One region of the Buttiauxella sp. BIGb0552 genome, then DNA from elsewhere that is predicted to be linked to it. Evidence: predicted binding sites of a transcription regulator. Region 1 holds the regulator's gene; each other region holds the start of a gene.

Region 1 (5,497 bases):
AACGGATAATCATCAATCTGAGCGCCGCAGGCGGCTCAGCCAGATTCCGTGATGTGGCCGTTGACGCCATGCAACCGAAGATATGGTATGCATGGTGCTGAGATGGCCCAGTATCCTCTGCAAATGCTGTTCCATCGTACTTAATGGCCCGTTTGGAAGCCCTTCTAGCGGGTCCAGAATATTCGCATCATTGGTTTCCCCAGGCCCATCATACTGAAGCCGCTGTTGGCATCGTTGCAGCGCAATTTCACATGACTGCAAATAGCGCTGGGCAAGATCTGGCGTCAACATATTGTGTTCGCGAGCCAAAGTCGTCATTGCGTTAATATGCTCGACAATAAACTGACTGTGCGTCACCCACAGTTTCATATCCGCCAGATAATGCGAATTAAACCCAGGTTCCTGCATCGCCTGGTTCAGGGAGTTAAACAGCGCGTTATGTGCCTGGTTGACCTTCATACGTTCATAAGCGAGCGGCGTTGGTTCGGGGTCATTACTAAGAATCAGGCGAATTGCATTTTGATCCCTTTCCAACGCATCGTGGGCGTTCTGGCGTAACAAGCCACTCTGCCATTGTGGCCACAGCCACACCATGCCGCCAAAGGCTATCAAGCAGCCTAGCAGGGTATCTATCAGGCGAGGGACGATATACTGCTCGGCACTTAATGTTATCAATTGCAGGGTATAAACGGCGGTCACCGTAAAGCCTATCGTCGCCCAGCCGTAGCTTTTGCGAATAAACAGATAGCTCACCAGCGTAATGACCAGCATCGCGCCCAGAGCAATGCTTTGCGGGAAGTGGAAGTGAAGCGCAATACCTGCAATGGCAAGGCCTGCAATGGTGCCCGCCGAACGGTGGAGAATACGAACTCGTGTGGCACCGTAGCCGTTTTGCGTCACGAACATTACCGTCATTAAAATCCAGTAGGGCTTGGGCAGATGTAAAAATGCACCCAACAGACTGGCTATCGTGAGCATCACACCCAATCTTGCTGCGTTGCGAAGCGCCGCTGACTTCAACGATAAATAACTTTTCAATGCCGCCCACAGTGGCAAACGGCGTTGCCGGTCTTCCATTAAATCACGGACATACAGCGGGCGTTGGGTGCGTAGCACGCGAGCGATACGGCTGAAGTGGTAATGGCAAAATTGCCCAACCGGGTTATCTGGATTCTGACGGGCGATTTTCTCAAGGGCGTCGATCTGTTTTTCCATCGTAAAACGCTGTGGATAACGATGGTAAAGAATGTCGTCAGCCAGTACGCGTAAGCGCGCCGCGATGGTCTGAGCATTCCATCTAATAACCGCTTCTGCATGGCTTTGCTCGACGAGCTTCTGAACTTCAGCTGGTTGGTGAAGGCTTACCGAGATGTGCTCTTGCAAATCCAGTGCTACCTGGAATGCACGTAGCAAACGCTTGTAGCCGTTTTGCTGGTTTGCCGCCAGCATATGAAGCTGTTGGTAGCATTGGGTAATGAGATCCACCGCTTTTTGCTGACGAGCCAGCAGAGGAGGGAGCGCTTTTTCCGGATCGGTATGTTGAGTCAGCATGCCGTATTTTGCTTCACAGTAATCTGCCAACTGCCGATAGAGCAGGCTCAATGATTCCCGCAGTGGCTGCTCGCGCCACATCCAGAACCAAAACCAGTTAAATACGCCGTACCAAATCGTACCGGAGACATACAGCACCATCGGTTTCCAGATCGGCATATTTCCGGCCATGCTGAGTGTAAATATGGCAGCAATGAGTGATGCGGGAAGCAGACGAGCGTGCAAGGAACTGATTTCTGCCGTGACCCCAAGCAAGAGCGCCATCACGACCAATATCACCGGCAACGGTACGGAGGTATAAAGTAATAAAAGCTGCATGATCAGACTGCTGATGGCAAAAAGGCTGCCGCCAACAATCAGACGTTTGAAGAAGCGCTTATGTGGAGTATCAAGGCCCGCAATATTGCAGCAGGCAGGAACTAACGAGAAAAGCAGGCCAGACTGGAGATCGCCGACGAGCAAACCTACTGCCACCGGAAGGCACAGCACCAGCGTTTGCCGCAGTGCGTAGTTAACTTCAGGATGGTAGATCAGCCGTCGCCACATTTGCTCGTCATACTTCAAGTTGCAGGGTTGTTGGTTGTACTCAGTCACACCAGTCACTTACTTTAGTAAGCTCCTGGGGATTCCTGAGCTTACCGCCTACCTGCAACATGAATTATTTAGAGCAAGTGAGGGAAGTGTAGAGACAAAAAAGGCGTGTTATGAAGCAACACGCCATTTTTTAGACGGAGATTAACGAGTGCCGTATACGACGATCGTTTTACCGTGAGCGGAGATCAGATTTTGATCTTCCAGCATTTTCAAGATACGACCAACAGTTTCGCGAGAGCAACCCACGATCTGACCGATTTCCTGACGGGTAATTTTAATCTGCATACCGTCTGGGTGGGTCATTGCATCAGGTTGTTTAGCCAGGTTCAGCAGCGTCTGCGCGATACGACCAGTCACATCCAGGAATGCCAGATTACCCACTTTCTCAGATGTAACTTGCAGACGGCTAGCCATTTGTGAAGACAGGCGCATCAGAATATCTGGGTTGACCTGGATCAGCTGGCGGAATTTTTTATAAGAAATTTCAGCCACTTCACAGGCACTTTTAGCACGAACCCAGGCACTACGTTCCTGACCTTCTTCGAACAGCCCTAACTCACCAATGAAATCGCCCTGATTTAGATAGGAGAGGATCATTTCCTTGCCCTCTTCATCTTTAATCAGAACAGCCACAGAGCCCTTGACGATGTAATACAGCGTCTCTGCTTTCTCACCTTGGTGAATGAGTGTGCTCTTCGATGGATACTTATGAATGTGGCAATGGGACAAGAACCATTCGAGAGTCGGGTCTGTTTGCGGTTTGCCAAGCACCATGCGCGGTTATCCTCTGTTTTATAACTGGCTACCAACGACAGGACGCTAAACATCCTGTCTGGCGTTGCAAGTAATTAGAATATTCCCCACCTTGGGGAGATGGCATGCAAGTCATTCTTGCTGCCTGTAATTAGTGATGTCCTCTGCATACATGCATTACGTCAATGTATCGATGTAGCATCTGGATTGTTTTAGCATAGCTTTTGGCAAGTGTCTCCTGTTGTCTCGTTTCAGCTTGACGCATGTCGCCTTCCGTTGCCAGATTTGCTGAATCTGCGTACTCTGAAAGGTAATTTTTCTACAGGAGTAAGCAGCATGCAGGCACGAGTGAAATGGGTTGAAGGGTTTACCTTCCTGGGCGAGTCCGCTTCAGGGCACCAGATCCTTATGGATGGCAATTCTGGTGATAAAGCACCAAGCCCAATGGAAATGGTGCTGATGTCCGTTGGCGGTTGCAGTGCAATTGACGTAGTTTCTATTTTGCAAAAAGGCCGCTACGCCGTGACCGACTGCGAAGTGAAATTGACCTCTGAGCGCCGTGAAGAGGCTCCGCGTTTGTTTACGCACATCAATCTGCATTTCATCGTGACAGGCAAAGAGCTAAAAGATGCTGCAGTTTCCCGTGCAGTAGACCTCTCTGCTGAGAAATACTGCTCTGTAGCACTGATGCTTGAAAAAGCGGTCAACGTTACTCATAGCTATGAAGTGATTGATGCTTAGTGTGTAAAACAGGGCGGTGATTAGCCGCCCTGATTAATGTTTCGCCCTTCCGCCAGTCGCTTAACGAGCGGCGTCATAATTAATTCCATTGCCAGACCCATTTTGCCGCCCGGCACCACCAAAGTATTGATGTGGGAAATAAACGACCCTTGCAGCATGGCAAGCAAATACGGGAAATCGATGTCATCCAGCCCGCGAAAATGAATCACCACAAAACTTTCATCCAGAGAAGGGATGCCGCGAGCCGCAAATGGGTTAGACGTATCAACAGTTGGGACGCGCTGGAAGTTGATATGGGTGCGGGAGAATTGCGGTGTGATGTAATTGATATAGTCGTCCATAGAACGAACCACAGAATCCATTACCGCTTCTCGGGAATGCCCGCGCTCGCTGGTATCGCGCACTAACTTTTGTATCCACTCCAGGTTCACAATCGGTACTACACCAACCAGCAAATCGACGGCCTTAGCCACATCGTGCTGTGGCGTAACTACACCGCCGTGCAAACCTTCATAAAACAAAACATCAGTGGGTTCTGGCAATGGTTGCCATGGCGTGAAGGTTCCGGGGATTTGGTTCCAGGGTACGGCTTCATCGTAAGTATGTAGATACTTGCGTGACTTACCCTGCCCGGTTCTGCCGTACTCAATGAACGTCTGTTCAAGCAAACCAAAGTCATTGGCTTCCGGGCCGAAATAGCTGATATGGCGCCCCAGGTCGCGTGCTTTACGAATAGCCATATCCATTTCAGGACGAGTGAAACGATGGAAACTGTCACCTTCGACTTCCGCTGCACGTAAATTGAGTTGCTGGAAGATTTTACGGAAGGCAAGGCTGGTTGTTGTCGTTCCCGCGCCGCTGGAACCTGTTACGGCAATAACCGGATGTTTGGCTGACATAAGGCAACAACTCCATGGGTGATAGCAAGTGTGTGTAAGTAAGGGCTGGTCCTCACCCTCAGGGAGATAGCTGGGTGAGGGTGGTTTTATTATGCAGTATAGAAGTTAAACGCTTAGCCGCGAAACTGCCCGCGAGCCATAATATTTACCGTTTCATGGAGTTCCGACCATACCAGCACAGCCTCACCACTTTGCAGCTGGCGCTTAACATCGGCCACTTTCTGCTCCAGTGAACGCTCTTGTTCACCATAATCGGTGCCTTCGCGTAATACAAAGGATTCAATCAGATTATCAAGCGTTTCGGGAGGCAGATCTTGCCAGGGAATCATCATATTACTGGTCCAAAAATTGAGACAGCCACTGCGGGATACGTTGCTCAAGCCACATTTCAGGGCGCCGTAACGTGCCACCCACAAACCCAACATGCCCGCCGTATCGCGTGAGTTGATACTCGATATTGGCAGGTAAGATAGCTTTATCGGGGATCACATGGTGATCCATAAACGGGTCATCTTTTGCGTGGATGATGAGCGTCGGCGTTTTGATTTGTGGCAGCAGCGGCATAGCGCTGCACTGGCGGTAATAATCGATAGCGTCAGCAAAGCCGTGAATTTTTGAGGTAATCAAATCGTCAAACTCGCGCAGACGACGCATTCCATTAAGCTGACGCATATCTACCGGGAGTGTGCCCGGATAGCTTCTTAACTTACGCGCGGCATTCTTCTTCAGCAGATTTAAAAGATAGTGCTGATAAACGCGTGAGAAGCCTTTTTCGATATGTGCGCTGCAATGTTCAAGCATCAGAGGGGCTGAAACCACTACACCGGCCTGAAGCGTACAATCGGCACCCTGTTTTGCCATCAGGCAGGCGAGCATGTTGCCGCCGAGAGAAAAACCGACCGCCGCCGTTGGCACTTTGCCATAACGGGTACTGAGCCAGTTAAGGAAGTAACTTCCAT
Region 2 (5,497 bases), on a different contig from region 1:
ATTTCAGTAATTTGGCAACATTATTTGTAGTTTCACTTAATAATATTTCACCAATATTTAACTATTGAGTCACAAGTGAAATTATTACGCTGCCAATAAATACACGGGGCGATAAAAATCGCCCCGTAATATAGCGTAAACATTATGGTTTACGCACCTTTGAGTTTCTTTTTGTTACTTTATTTCCAAAATGCCGCTTTTGCGCGTTGCAATTTTTCATACGCGCTTAACAGCGCCTGATGAGCAGGGAAGGCTTTTAAATCGCTATCTACAGCTTGCAGGCCATAGAATGCAGCTTCGCCACTCAGGGCAGCACTCGCCGCTTCAACAGTTTCTGCACCGTACATGCGTACGAAGGCATTCAGGTATTGCAGCGGCTGGCGGTCTTCTTCCATTGCCAAAAGCAGTAATGTTTGCAGGCAGCGGTAATAGTTTGCACGTTCGGCGCTGAAAATAGACGCATTGAATTCCATTGTCCATTCAGTCCAGATAAGCGCTTGTTCGGTATCGCCGCCAGCCAGAGCCAGCATGGCTTTTAACTCGCCAATACGCAGCGTGTACCAACCGTTATCTTTACCTGTCGCCAGACCCAGCAATTCGCGCACACGGGTGAAGTCATCGTGGCCTTCTTCATCTAACTGAGAAATCAGGCCCAGATAATCTTGTTTCTCCCACTCGCTACCCGGCAGAGCCAGAATCGTATCGCGCAGGTGATAGCCCATATTGTTGTTTGCGAGCAGCAGGTCTTCAGCCGGGTAAATATCGGACATGCCTGGCACGATGATGCGGCAAGCATAAACATCCAGATGCTGATAATCAGCGATGTAGACTTCCTGGTCTTCTGCATCAAAAATTGCCATCAACGTGGCGAACTCTTCTTCTGTTGTGCCGGAGAAGCTCCAGTCAACAAATGGATAGTCAGCATCTTGCTTGAACATATCCCAGGAGATCAGACCGCTGGAATCAATGAAGTGAGTTTCCAGGTTTGCATGCTCAGCCACTTCTTCGTCGTCAAAGGTTGGTGGAGTAAACACATCCAGGTCTTTCAGACCGCGGCCCTGAAGCAGTTCTGTCACGGTACGTTCCAGCGCAACACCAAAATCAGGGTGAGCACCAAACGATGCAAAGCAAGTGCCGTTAGCTGGGTTGAACAATACCACACAGATAACGGGGTATTTGCCGCCTAATGAACCGTCATACGCGAAGATTGGGAAACCTTCGGCTTCAAGGGTAGCAATTGACTCAACCACGCCCGGATAACGAGCCAGCACTTCTTGTGGAATTTCTGGCAGGCTGATGCTTTCGGCAATAATACGGTTCTTGATGTGGCGCTCGAACACTTCGGAAAGTGCCTGAACGCGCGCTTCATTGGCAGTGTTACCTGCGGACATTCCGTTTGATACGTACAGGTTGCCGATAATGTTCATCGGAATGTAAACGGTTTCTTGATCTGACTGGCGGGTGAATGGCAGCGCGCAAATCCCACGCTCTTCATTACCTGATTGCAGGTCGATAAGCATACCTGCAGTCACTTCGTTTTCTGGATCGTAAAACGCGCGCAGGCGATCGTCGAGAATACCTTCCGGCAGTTGCTCATCTTCTGGGATTGGGAACCACTTCTCGTTTGGATAATGCACAAATGGGCCATTAGCGATGGTTTTGCCCAACCAGAAATCAGCAAAGAAATAGTTAGTCGAGAGACGTTCGAAATATTCACCCAGTGCTGAAGCTAAAGCAGCTTTTTTAGTTGCACCTTTACCATTGGTAAAGCACAGCGCGCTGTCTTTATCACGGATATGCACTGACCAGACGTTCGGTACAGGGTTTAACCAGGAGGCTTCTTCTATATTAAAGCCAAGATCGGCGAGTTTGGTCTGAAAGCGAGCGATGGAGTCTTCCAGAGCGGCATCTTTGCCAGGAATAAAGGTTTGAGTCATGAGGTTTCACTTTTGTCGTACGCAAAGCGCGCAATGATACGGGTTTTAGCAGACTGACGCCATCGTCAGCAGCATGCAGGCGGTTCTAGCATAACAGGCTATGCTTATTGTCAGTAACCTACTGTTATGGCGGTATAAATGAAGTCCTTTGATCTCCAGCGGATGGCATTAAATGACGTTCCCCTCGATTTTCTTTGGGAAGTCGCTTTACGCAGTCTCTACACCTTTATATTGGTATTTCTATTTTTGAAGATAACGGGGCGGCGCGGTGTTCGGCAGATGTCGCTATTTGAAGTATTGATCATTCTGACACTCGGCTCTGCGGCAGGCGATGTGGCGTTTTATCATGATGTCCCCATGTTGCCCGTCTTGATTGTGTTCGTCACGCTGGGGCTGCTTTATCGCCTGGTGATGTGGTTGATGAGCCACAGCGAAAAACTTGAAAACCTGCTTGAAGGCAAACCTTCGGTTCTGATTGAAGAAGGCGAGTTTGCCTGGGAAAAAATGAAGTCGCAAAACATGACTGAATTTGAGTTCTTTATGGAACTACGATTGGTGGGTGTTGAACATCTTGGGCAGGTACGGCTAGCCATACTGGAAACTAACGGTCAAATCAGCGTCTACTTTTTCCCCGATAAACTCGTCAGGCCGGGGTTACCTATTTTACCCGAACCCTGCTGCGAACGGTTTCTTAAAGTCCCTGAAGATGCAGATTACGCCTGTATTCACTGCAGCGAAGTGGTGACACTTAATGCCGGGGATGAAACGCCTTGCCCACGTTGTGAACACAAGTTCTGGGTCAAAGCCTGTACCGCCACGCGAGTGACGTGACGGGTGGTTATCGGGCATTTAATTCAGCCACTAGTTGATTATGTTGTGTGATTTTGCGCACATTACCCAGCCATGCCTGATTAACCGTTGCAGCCTCTGCATCTGAGTGATAAAACCGATAGCGTGATAAAACTTATTGCTTTAAGCGTGGTGAGGGGAAATGGCTCAGGTATACAATTTTAGTTCCGGCCCGGCAATGCTGCCGGCTGAAGTGCTTCGTCGTGCGCAACTTGAACTCTGCGACTGGCAAGGCTTAGGCACCTCCGTAATGGAGATTAGCCATCGTGGTAAAGAGTTTATTGAGGTCGCTGAAGAAGCTGAAAAAGATTTTCGTGATCTCCTGCAAATCCCCTCAAACTACAAAGTTTTGTTCTGTCACGGCGGTGGTCGCGGCCAATTTGCTGGTGTACCGTTAAACCTGCTGGGCGACAAAACTACCGCTGATTATGTTGATGGCGGTTACTGGGCGAGCAGTGCTGTAAAAGAAGCGCATAAATACTGCACTCCGAATGTTATTGATGCCAAAGTTACCATCGACGGCCTGCGTGCCATCAAACCGATGAGCGAGTGGCAGGTTTCTGAAAACAGTGCCTACCTGCACTATTGCCCGAATGAAACTATTGACGGTATCGCGACTCATGAAACGCCGGATTTCGGCGATAAAGTCGTGGTAGCTGACTACTCATCCTCTATTTTATCGCATCCAATGGATGTCAGCCGCTTTGGTGTGATTTACGCAGGCGCGCAGAAAAACATTGGTCCTGCGGGTTTGACGTTAGTTATTGTGCGTGAAGATTTGCTCGGCAAGGCGCATAAAGCGTGTCCGTCAATTCTTGACTACACCGTGCTAAACGAAAACGACTCCATGTTTAACACCCCACCTACGTTTGCCTGGTATCTTTCCGGCCTGGTATTTAAGTGGCTGAAAGAGCAGGGTGGCGTCGAAGTAATGGACAAAATCAACAAAGCAAAAGCTGAGTTGTTATATGGTGTTATCGATAAAAGCGACTTCTACCGTAACGATGTTGCTTCAGCTAACCGTTCGCGCATGAACATTCCGTTCCAGTTAGCTGATAGCGCACTTGATAAAGTCTTCCTGGAAGAGTCGTTTGCCGCTGGTCTGCATGCATTGAAGGGCCACCGTGTTGTGGGTGGAATGCGCGCATCCATCTACAATGCGATGCCGCTCGAAGGCGTACAAGCGTTAACCAATTTTATGGTCGACTTCGAACGTCGCCACGGTTAATCGTTGCTCGTTGTTATTCTCCCCGCGACTTGCTTCGCGGGGTTTTTATTCTGTTTGAGTTGAGAGTATTTTCCCCATGCTGGAATCCCTGACGTTACAACCCATCGCCCTTGTCGACGGCACAATTAATCTTCCTGGTTCAAAAAGTGTCTCTAACCGAGCTCTGTTGCTGGCAGCGCTGGCTAATGGCACCACTGAACTGACTAATTTGCTGGATAGCGACGATGTGCGTCATATGCTTAACGCGCTGAAAGCACTGGGCGTGAACTATACGCTTTCTGCTGACCGCACGCGTTGCGAAGTGACTGGCATGGGTGGTCCACTGCAAGCGTCAGGCGAGATGGAACTGTTCTTAGGAAACGCAGGTACGGCGATGCGTCCACTGGCGGCGGCACTGTGTCTGGGCAGCAATAACATCGTGCTGACGGGTGAACCGCGCATGAAAGAACGTCCAATTGGTCATCTGGTTGATGCATTACGTCAGGGTGGTGCTCAGATTGATTATCTGGAGCAGGAGAATTACCCGCCGCTGCGTTTGCGTGGCGGTTTTAGCGGCGGCCAGGTTTCGGTTGATGGTAGTGTATCCAGCCAGTTCCTGACGGCGCTGTTAATGACTGCTCCACTGGCGGCAAGCGACACCGAAATCACCATTAAAGGTGAGCTGGTATCGAAACCGTATATCGATATCACCCTACACCTGATGAAAACTTTTGGTGTTGAAGTCGAAAACCGTGATTACCGCAGCTTTGTTATTCGTGGCGGCCAGCAGTACATTTCACCGGGCGCGTATCTGGTGGAAGGCGATGCATCTTCTGCTTCTTACTTCCTCGCGGCTGGTGCAATTAAAGGCGGTACGGTAAAAGTCACGGGTATTGGCCGTAACAGCGTACAAGGCGATATCCGCTTTGCTGATGTGCTGGAAAAAATGGGTGCAAAAATTACCTGGGGCGATGATTTCATCTCCTGTGAGCGCGGGGAACTTAACGCCATTGATATGGATATGAACCATATTCCAGATGCTGCGATGACAATCGCAACGGCGGCCTTGTTTGCCAGAGGCACTACCACGCTGCGTAATATTTATAACTGGCGTGTGAAAGAGACTGACCGCCTGAGCGCGATGGCAACAGAGTTGCGTAAAGTCGGAGCGGTGGTGGAAGAGGGCGAAGATTACATTACTGTGACGCCACCTGCTCAGCTCCAAGTTGCTGAAATCGGCACTTATAACGATCACCGTATGGCGATGTGTTTCTCGCTGGTGGCGTTGTCAGACACACCAGTAACTATCCTTGACCCGAAATGTACCGCGAAAACTTTTCCGGACTATTTTGAGCAGTTAGCGCGTATTAGCACCCTCAAGTAATGCACCACCATTTGCTCCGGTAACGTTGAGTGCCGGAGTAAATTCTCAATATCCCGCATAAGATCAACTCCGTTTTCGTACCTCCGCTTTTATTGCACCTGCTTGTACCACTGTTAATCT
Region 3 (5,497 bases), on a different contig from region 1:
CACTGACAGAAAAGGAAGTTAACCACCTTTTCAAAATCATTCGTAAATTAAAAGAGCGTGGCTGCGGCATTGTTTATATTTCTCACAAAATGGAAGAGATCTTCCAACTGTGTGATGAGATAACCATCTTGCGTGACGGACAATGGATTGCCACCCAGCCATTAGAAGGGCTGGATATGGACAAAATCATCTCCATGATGGTAGGACGCTCTCTGAACCAACGCTTCCCGACAAAAGAGAACGTGCCGGGTGACGTGATTTTGGAAGTGCGTAATTTGACTTCGTTGCGTCAGCCTTCAATTCGTGATGTCTCCTTTGATTTGCATAAAGGGGAAATCCTTGGTATTGCCGGCCTGGTCGGTGCGAAGCGTACTGATATCGTTGAAACGTTATTTGGTATCCGCGAAAAATCTGCCGGAACCATTAACCTGCACGGTAAAAAAATTAATAACCATTCGGCCAATGAAGCGATTAACCATGGCTTTGCGTTAGTAACTGAAGAGCGTCGCTCGACAGGGATTTACGCCTACCTGGATATCGGCTTTAACTCGCTGATTTCTAATATTCGCAATTATAAAAACAAAGTTGGCTTATTAGATAATTCACGCATGAAAAGTGATACCCAATGGGTAATTGACTCAATGCGTGTAAAAACACCTGGTCACCGTACTTCTATTGGTTCGTTATCTGGTGGTAACCAACAGAAAGTTATTATCGGGCGTTGGTTATTAACACAGCCAGAGATATTAATGCTGGATGAGCCAACTCGCGGGATCGATGTTGGTGCTAAGTTCGAAATTTATCAGCTGATTGCTGAACTTGCTAAGAAAGGGAAAGGAATTATTATTATTTCGTCCGAAATGCCGGAGTTGTTAGGGATTACAGATCGTATTTTGGTGATGAGCAATGGTCTTGTCGCCGGAATTGTAGACACTAAAACAACCACGCAGAACGAAATCTTACGTCTTGCGTCAGTGCATCTTTGATAATTTAGGGGCTATTGAAAATGAGTGCGTTAAATAAGAAAAGTTTTCTAACTTATCTGAAAGAAGGCGGCATTTATGTCGTTTTACTGGTGCTACTGGCAATTATTATTTTCCAGGATCCGACGTTTTTAAGTTTACTCAACTTAAGTAACATCCTGACCCAATCCTCGGTGCGTATTATTATTGCACTAGGTGTGGCGGGGCTGATTGTGACCCAGGGTACTGACCTTTCTGCTGGTCGTCAGGTGGGTCTTGCGGCGGTAATCGCGGCTACACTTCTGCAATCAATGGATAACGTCAATAAAGTTTTCCCTGAGATGCACAGCCTTCCTATCCCGGTGGTACTGCTGATCGTGTGCTCTATCGGTGCGGTCATTGGTCTGGTGAACGGAATTATCATCGCCTACCTGAACGTGACGCCGTTTATCACCACCTTGGGTACCATGATTATCGTCTACGGCATTAACTCCCTGTATTACGACTTTGTCGGAGCATCGCCGGTTTCTGGTTTTGAGTCGCATTTCTCTACCTTTACCCAGGGCTTTATTGCGTTAGGTACTTTCCGGCTATCCTACATTACGTTCTATGCGCTATTTGCTGTGATGTTCGTATGGGTGCTGTGGAACAAAACTCGCTTTGGTAAGAACATCTTCGCCATCGGTGGTAACCCGGAAGCGGCTAAGGTTTCAGGCGTTAACGTTGCACTGAACCTGATCATGATTTATGCGCTGTCAGGTGTGTTCTACGCTTTCGGCGGAATGTTAGAAGCAGGTCGTATCGGTTCTGCAACCAACAACCTCGGCTTTATGTACGAACTCGATGCGATTGCGGCGTGCGTGGTAGGCGGCGTGTCATTCAGCGGTGGCGTAGGTACGGTTGTCGGCGTAGTGACCGGTGTAATCATCTTTACGGTCATCAACTACGGTCTGACATATATCGGCGTGAACCCTTACTGGCAGTACATTATCAAAGGCGCGATTATTATCTTCGCAGTAGCCCTGGACTCCCTGAAATACGCTCGTAAGAAGTAATCTCCACGGTTTTACCAAGACCCGCACAGCAAGATATGTGCGGGTTTTTTTATGGACTTTGCCCGCCTCTATTTCTTATCTTTCTTCTGCAATTCCAGCAACTGCTCTGGCGTCACAGCCGGATAAGCTTGTGCATCTTCGGGGACTTCATGCATGGCGGGAATAGGGACTAGCGGCCCAAGGAAACGCGGCTCACGCTTGAAGATATACAAATCTGCCAGCGCACCCAGACGCGCACCAAACTCTCTGATACGTACAGTCATCATATTTTTTGGTGAAGGAACGGCGTAACACTGCGCCTGAATCCCCATATGCAGGGCGATAAACAGTGCGCGTTCGCAATGGAAACGCTGAGTGATAATAATAAAATCATTGGTATCAAACACTTTGCGAGTACGTACTATCGAGTCCAGAGTACGAAAACCTGCGTAGTCCAGTACGATATCGGCAGGGTCAACGCCACCGGCAATCAGATCTTTGCGCATGGTCATCGGTTCGTTGTAACTCTGGAGGGCGTTATCTCCGCTTAAAAGCAGATAGTTCACTTTGCCGCTGTTATAAGCATTTAAAGCGCCCTGAATACGGAATTGATAGTACTGATTAATCACGCCAGTGCGGTAATACTTGGCGGTTCCCAGCACCACACCGACCTGACGGTACGGTAAATCCTGAAGTTCGTCGTAGACGTAAGGCGCTGTTTTCCAGCTTATCCAGCGGTCAAGACACAGCGCAGCTACCACAGCCAAGCCGATGATGACCAACAGGCTATAAAACAAGCGCTTCAACATGGACTTGCAGCTCAATAAAGGGATGAAATTTTATTCAAGGCTACTTTACCTGGTGGTTAAGAGCAAGATTCGTGGAGTTGGTTGAATTAAAATTCGCCAGAACGGGCGCATTTACGCCCGTTCTGTGAGTTTTAGCTCAGAAGTGCGCGGTCGATATTCAGGCAACCCAAAGCTTTCAGGGTCGCGGCCGTGGCATCCCATTGCGTCAATGGCGCATCAGCTTTCTCTGCAAGGATCGCTCGTTGAATTTCATTGTAGTCATAGCCTGAGAGGCTAAGCAGATTCAATGCAGCTTGTAGCGGAGGCAGGGAAGGGTTGAATGCTGCGTTCTCAGCATAACTTCCTTTGAAAATCGTTCCATCGCGCATTTCCAGTGCCACACCAGAAGGCGCGTTACTGTATGGCGCATGGCTGCGGTTTGCCGCTGCAATAGCCGCCTGACTTAGTTCATCACCGTGCAGCGCAAAGCCGTGGTCCATTGCATCAAGCAGTAATGTTTTGATTTCTAAATCGCGAGGGCCAAAGGCATCAGGCAAATAGTCGCCGAGGGTTGCAGGCTTACGACCTGGAAGGTTAATGCGCAGTGCCACGCCGCTGTTCAGTTCATTCATAAACTGGCGGCAGTGCCCACAAGGCGTGTAGTTGACGGTAATTGCAGCAAGGGCTTTCTCCCCGCGCATCCACGCATGGGTAATCGCGCTTTGCTCGGCATGAACGGTCTGCTGCATGGTGGAGCCAAGAAACTCCATATTGCCGCCAAAATAGAGATTACCGCTTACGCCACGAGCCACTGCACCAACATAGAATTGAGATAAATCAGCACGAGCACAGGCGGCTGCAAGCGGCAGCAAAGCGAATGCCAGTGCATCGTCATCAAGGCCGGTCTGGGCTTTCAGTGAATCTACTTCCGTTGCACTAAACATTGCCGGGAAGTGAGAGTCAGCAATCAAGGGTTGCAAAGCGGCTTGCAAAGAAGCCGGGAGCTGTGCGAGAGCAGCCTGAAAACGTGAGCGCATAAGTAGTAGCCTCATAACAAGTAATTGAACCGCAGTTTACGGGTCTGTATGGGCTTTATATGTGATCTTTATCTAATTACAAATGCAACATATGAAATAAAGAACAAAATTGCGCGATCTCTCGCAAGTTTTAACCAAACACAGCCAAAATCACCGGGAATAAGAACGGAGCAACCAGGGAAGTGATGATGCCGCAAATTACCAACGCCAGTGAGCTAAATGCACCTTCCTGGAAATCCATCTCAGCGCAACGTGCGGTACCCAGCGCGTGGGAGGCCGCACCCATCGATAAACCGCGAGATGCTTTGGTTTTAATACCCATTAGATTCAAAATACTATGACCGAATACCGCGCCCAAAATCCCCACGAAAATCACGCATACGGCGCTAATTGCTGGGATGCCGCCGATACTGCCGCCAACAGCCATGGCAATAGGTGTTGTGACAGACTTAGGTAAGATTGACGCTGCGATTTGCGGTGTGGCACCCATTAATAATGCAACGGATGTACCGGTAATCATCGCCACCATGCTGCCAATAAAACAGATGGTGATAATGGATTTCCAGCGCGCACGAATCTGGTGAAGCTGTTCATACAGTGGGAACGCGAGGGCAACTACAGCCGGTTGCAGCAAATCGTTGAGCACTTTACTGCCGGCAAAATAGTGATCATAAGGCGTGCCGGTAAATACCAGAATAGGGATGATAACAATCATCGAAACCAGTAACGGGTTCAGCAGCGGCGACTTATAACGCATTCCGATTTGGCGGGCGAGAAAGAAAGTCACCACCGTTAAAGGTAAAGACCACCAGATATGATGCATCATTTTGTTTCGCCCTCACTTTCACCCACAACTTTACGTTCGCCGTGCACTAAATGAGAACTCCAGCTCACGATGACTAATACCACTAAGGTACTGATAAAACAGGAAACCACCACTGGGCCGAATTGCTGTTTAATCACATCGACATACTGCATAACGCCTACGCCAATCGGTACAAAGAGAAGCGCCATATAACGAATCAGCAGATGGCAGCTTGGCTTAACCCACTTGGCTGGCAGGATTTGCAGAGACAGCAAAACAAACAGAATTAACATGCCAATAATACTGCCGGGAATGGTGATTGGTAGCAGCGAAGAGATAGCAATGCCTGCATATAAACATATGTAAATTAATATAAAAGACCGCAGGTACTGCCAAATTACGGTGAGCAAGTTACGCATGGTGATTACCCTTTAATAAACGCATTCATCATACAATTAAAGCTTAAAATGTGCTACCGATCACATCATGAATTATGAGCATACCAAATATTCCTCGAAGGAACTTTCCAGAATGTTTTGGGCAATCTCACAGCACCATGTTTTGCAGGCATAAAAAAAGCGACCCGCAGGTCGCTTTTTAACTCAAACGCTTGATTAGTTCAGGCGAACCGGCATACCGGAACGGCCCAGAACTGCTTGATCGACAACAGCGCTGTCAACATCAGGCTGAGCGGTAATCGCAGTCACATTGCTTTTCAGCGTGATTGGCACGATCTCAGTTGAGTTGAACTGTTCTTCAGTTGTAGACAGTGGGTTGTGTACTTCAATGTAGCGCGAACCATCAGGCTCAACAGTTGCTTTCACTGGTTCATTGATGAACTGAACACGGGTCCCGACTGGCACTTTTTCGA

The links. Region 1 encodes CRP, which controls carbon source genes, mostly activating them, when cyclic AMP is high. Its sites were predicted from a motif close to ATGTGANNNNNNTCACAT; they were not measured.
Region 2: the regulator CRP is predicted to act here: its motif matches at 2,814-2,831, upstream of serC (3-phosphoserine/phosphohydroxythreonine transaminase).
Region 3: the regulator CRP is predicted to act here: its motif matches at 3,881-3,898, upstream of cdd (cytidine deaminase).

The regions. Positions count from the first base shown of each region.
Region 1 is NZ_SODY01000005.1:13,092-18,588, reverse strand. It holds gene EDF88_RS15280 (aspartate aminotransferase family protein) at 1-9, shown strand, start outside; gene EDF88_RS15275 (YccS/YhfK family putative transporter) at 13-2,097, opposite strand; gene crp (cAMP-activated global transcriptional regulator CRP) at 2,287-2,919, opposite strand; gene EDF88_RS15265 (OsmC family protein) at 3,235-3,639, shown strand; gene EDF88_RS15260 (phosphoribulokinase) at 3,660-4,538, opposite strand; gene EDF88_RS15255 (YheU family protein) at 4,652-4,870, opposite strand; gene EDF88_RS15250 (hydrolase) at 4,872-5,497, opposite strand, start outside.
Region 2 is NZ_SODY01000002.1:298,632-304,128, reverse strand. It holds gene ycaO (30S ribosomal protein S12 methylthiotransferase accessory factor YcaO) at 180-1,937, opposite strand; gene EDF88_RS06215 (DUF421 domain-containing protein) at 2,076-2,768, shown strand; gene serC (3-phosphoserine/phosphohydroxythreonine transaminase) at 2,929-4,014, shown strand; gene aroA (3-phosphoshikimate 1-carboxyvinyltransferase) at 4,094-5,377, shown strand.
Region 3 is NZ_SODY01000004.1:406,555-412,051, forward strand. It holds gene mglA (galactose/methyl galactoside ABC transporter ATP-binding protein MglA) at 1-986, shown strand, start outside; gene mglC (galactose/methyl galactoside ABC transporter permease MglC) at 1,007-2,017, shown strand; gene sanA (outer membrane permeability protein SanA) at 2,086-2,805, opposite strand; gene cdd (cytidine deaminase) at 2,937-3,821, opposite strand; gene EDF88_RS14060 (CidB/LrgB family autolysis modulator) at 3,952-4,647, opposite strand; gene EDF88_RS14065 (CidA/LrgA family protein) at 4,644-5,045, opposite strand; gene ldtB (L,D-transpeptidase) at 5,241-5,497, opposite strand, start outside.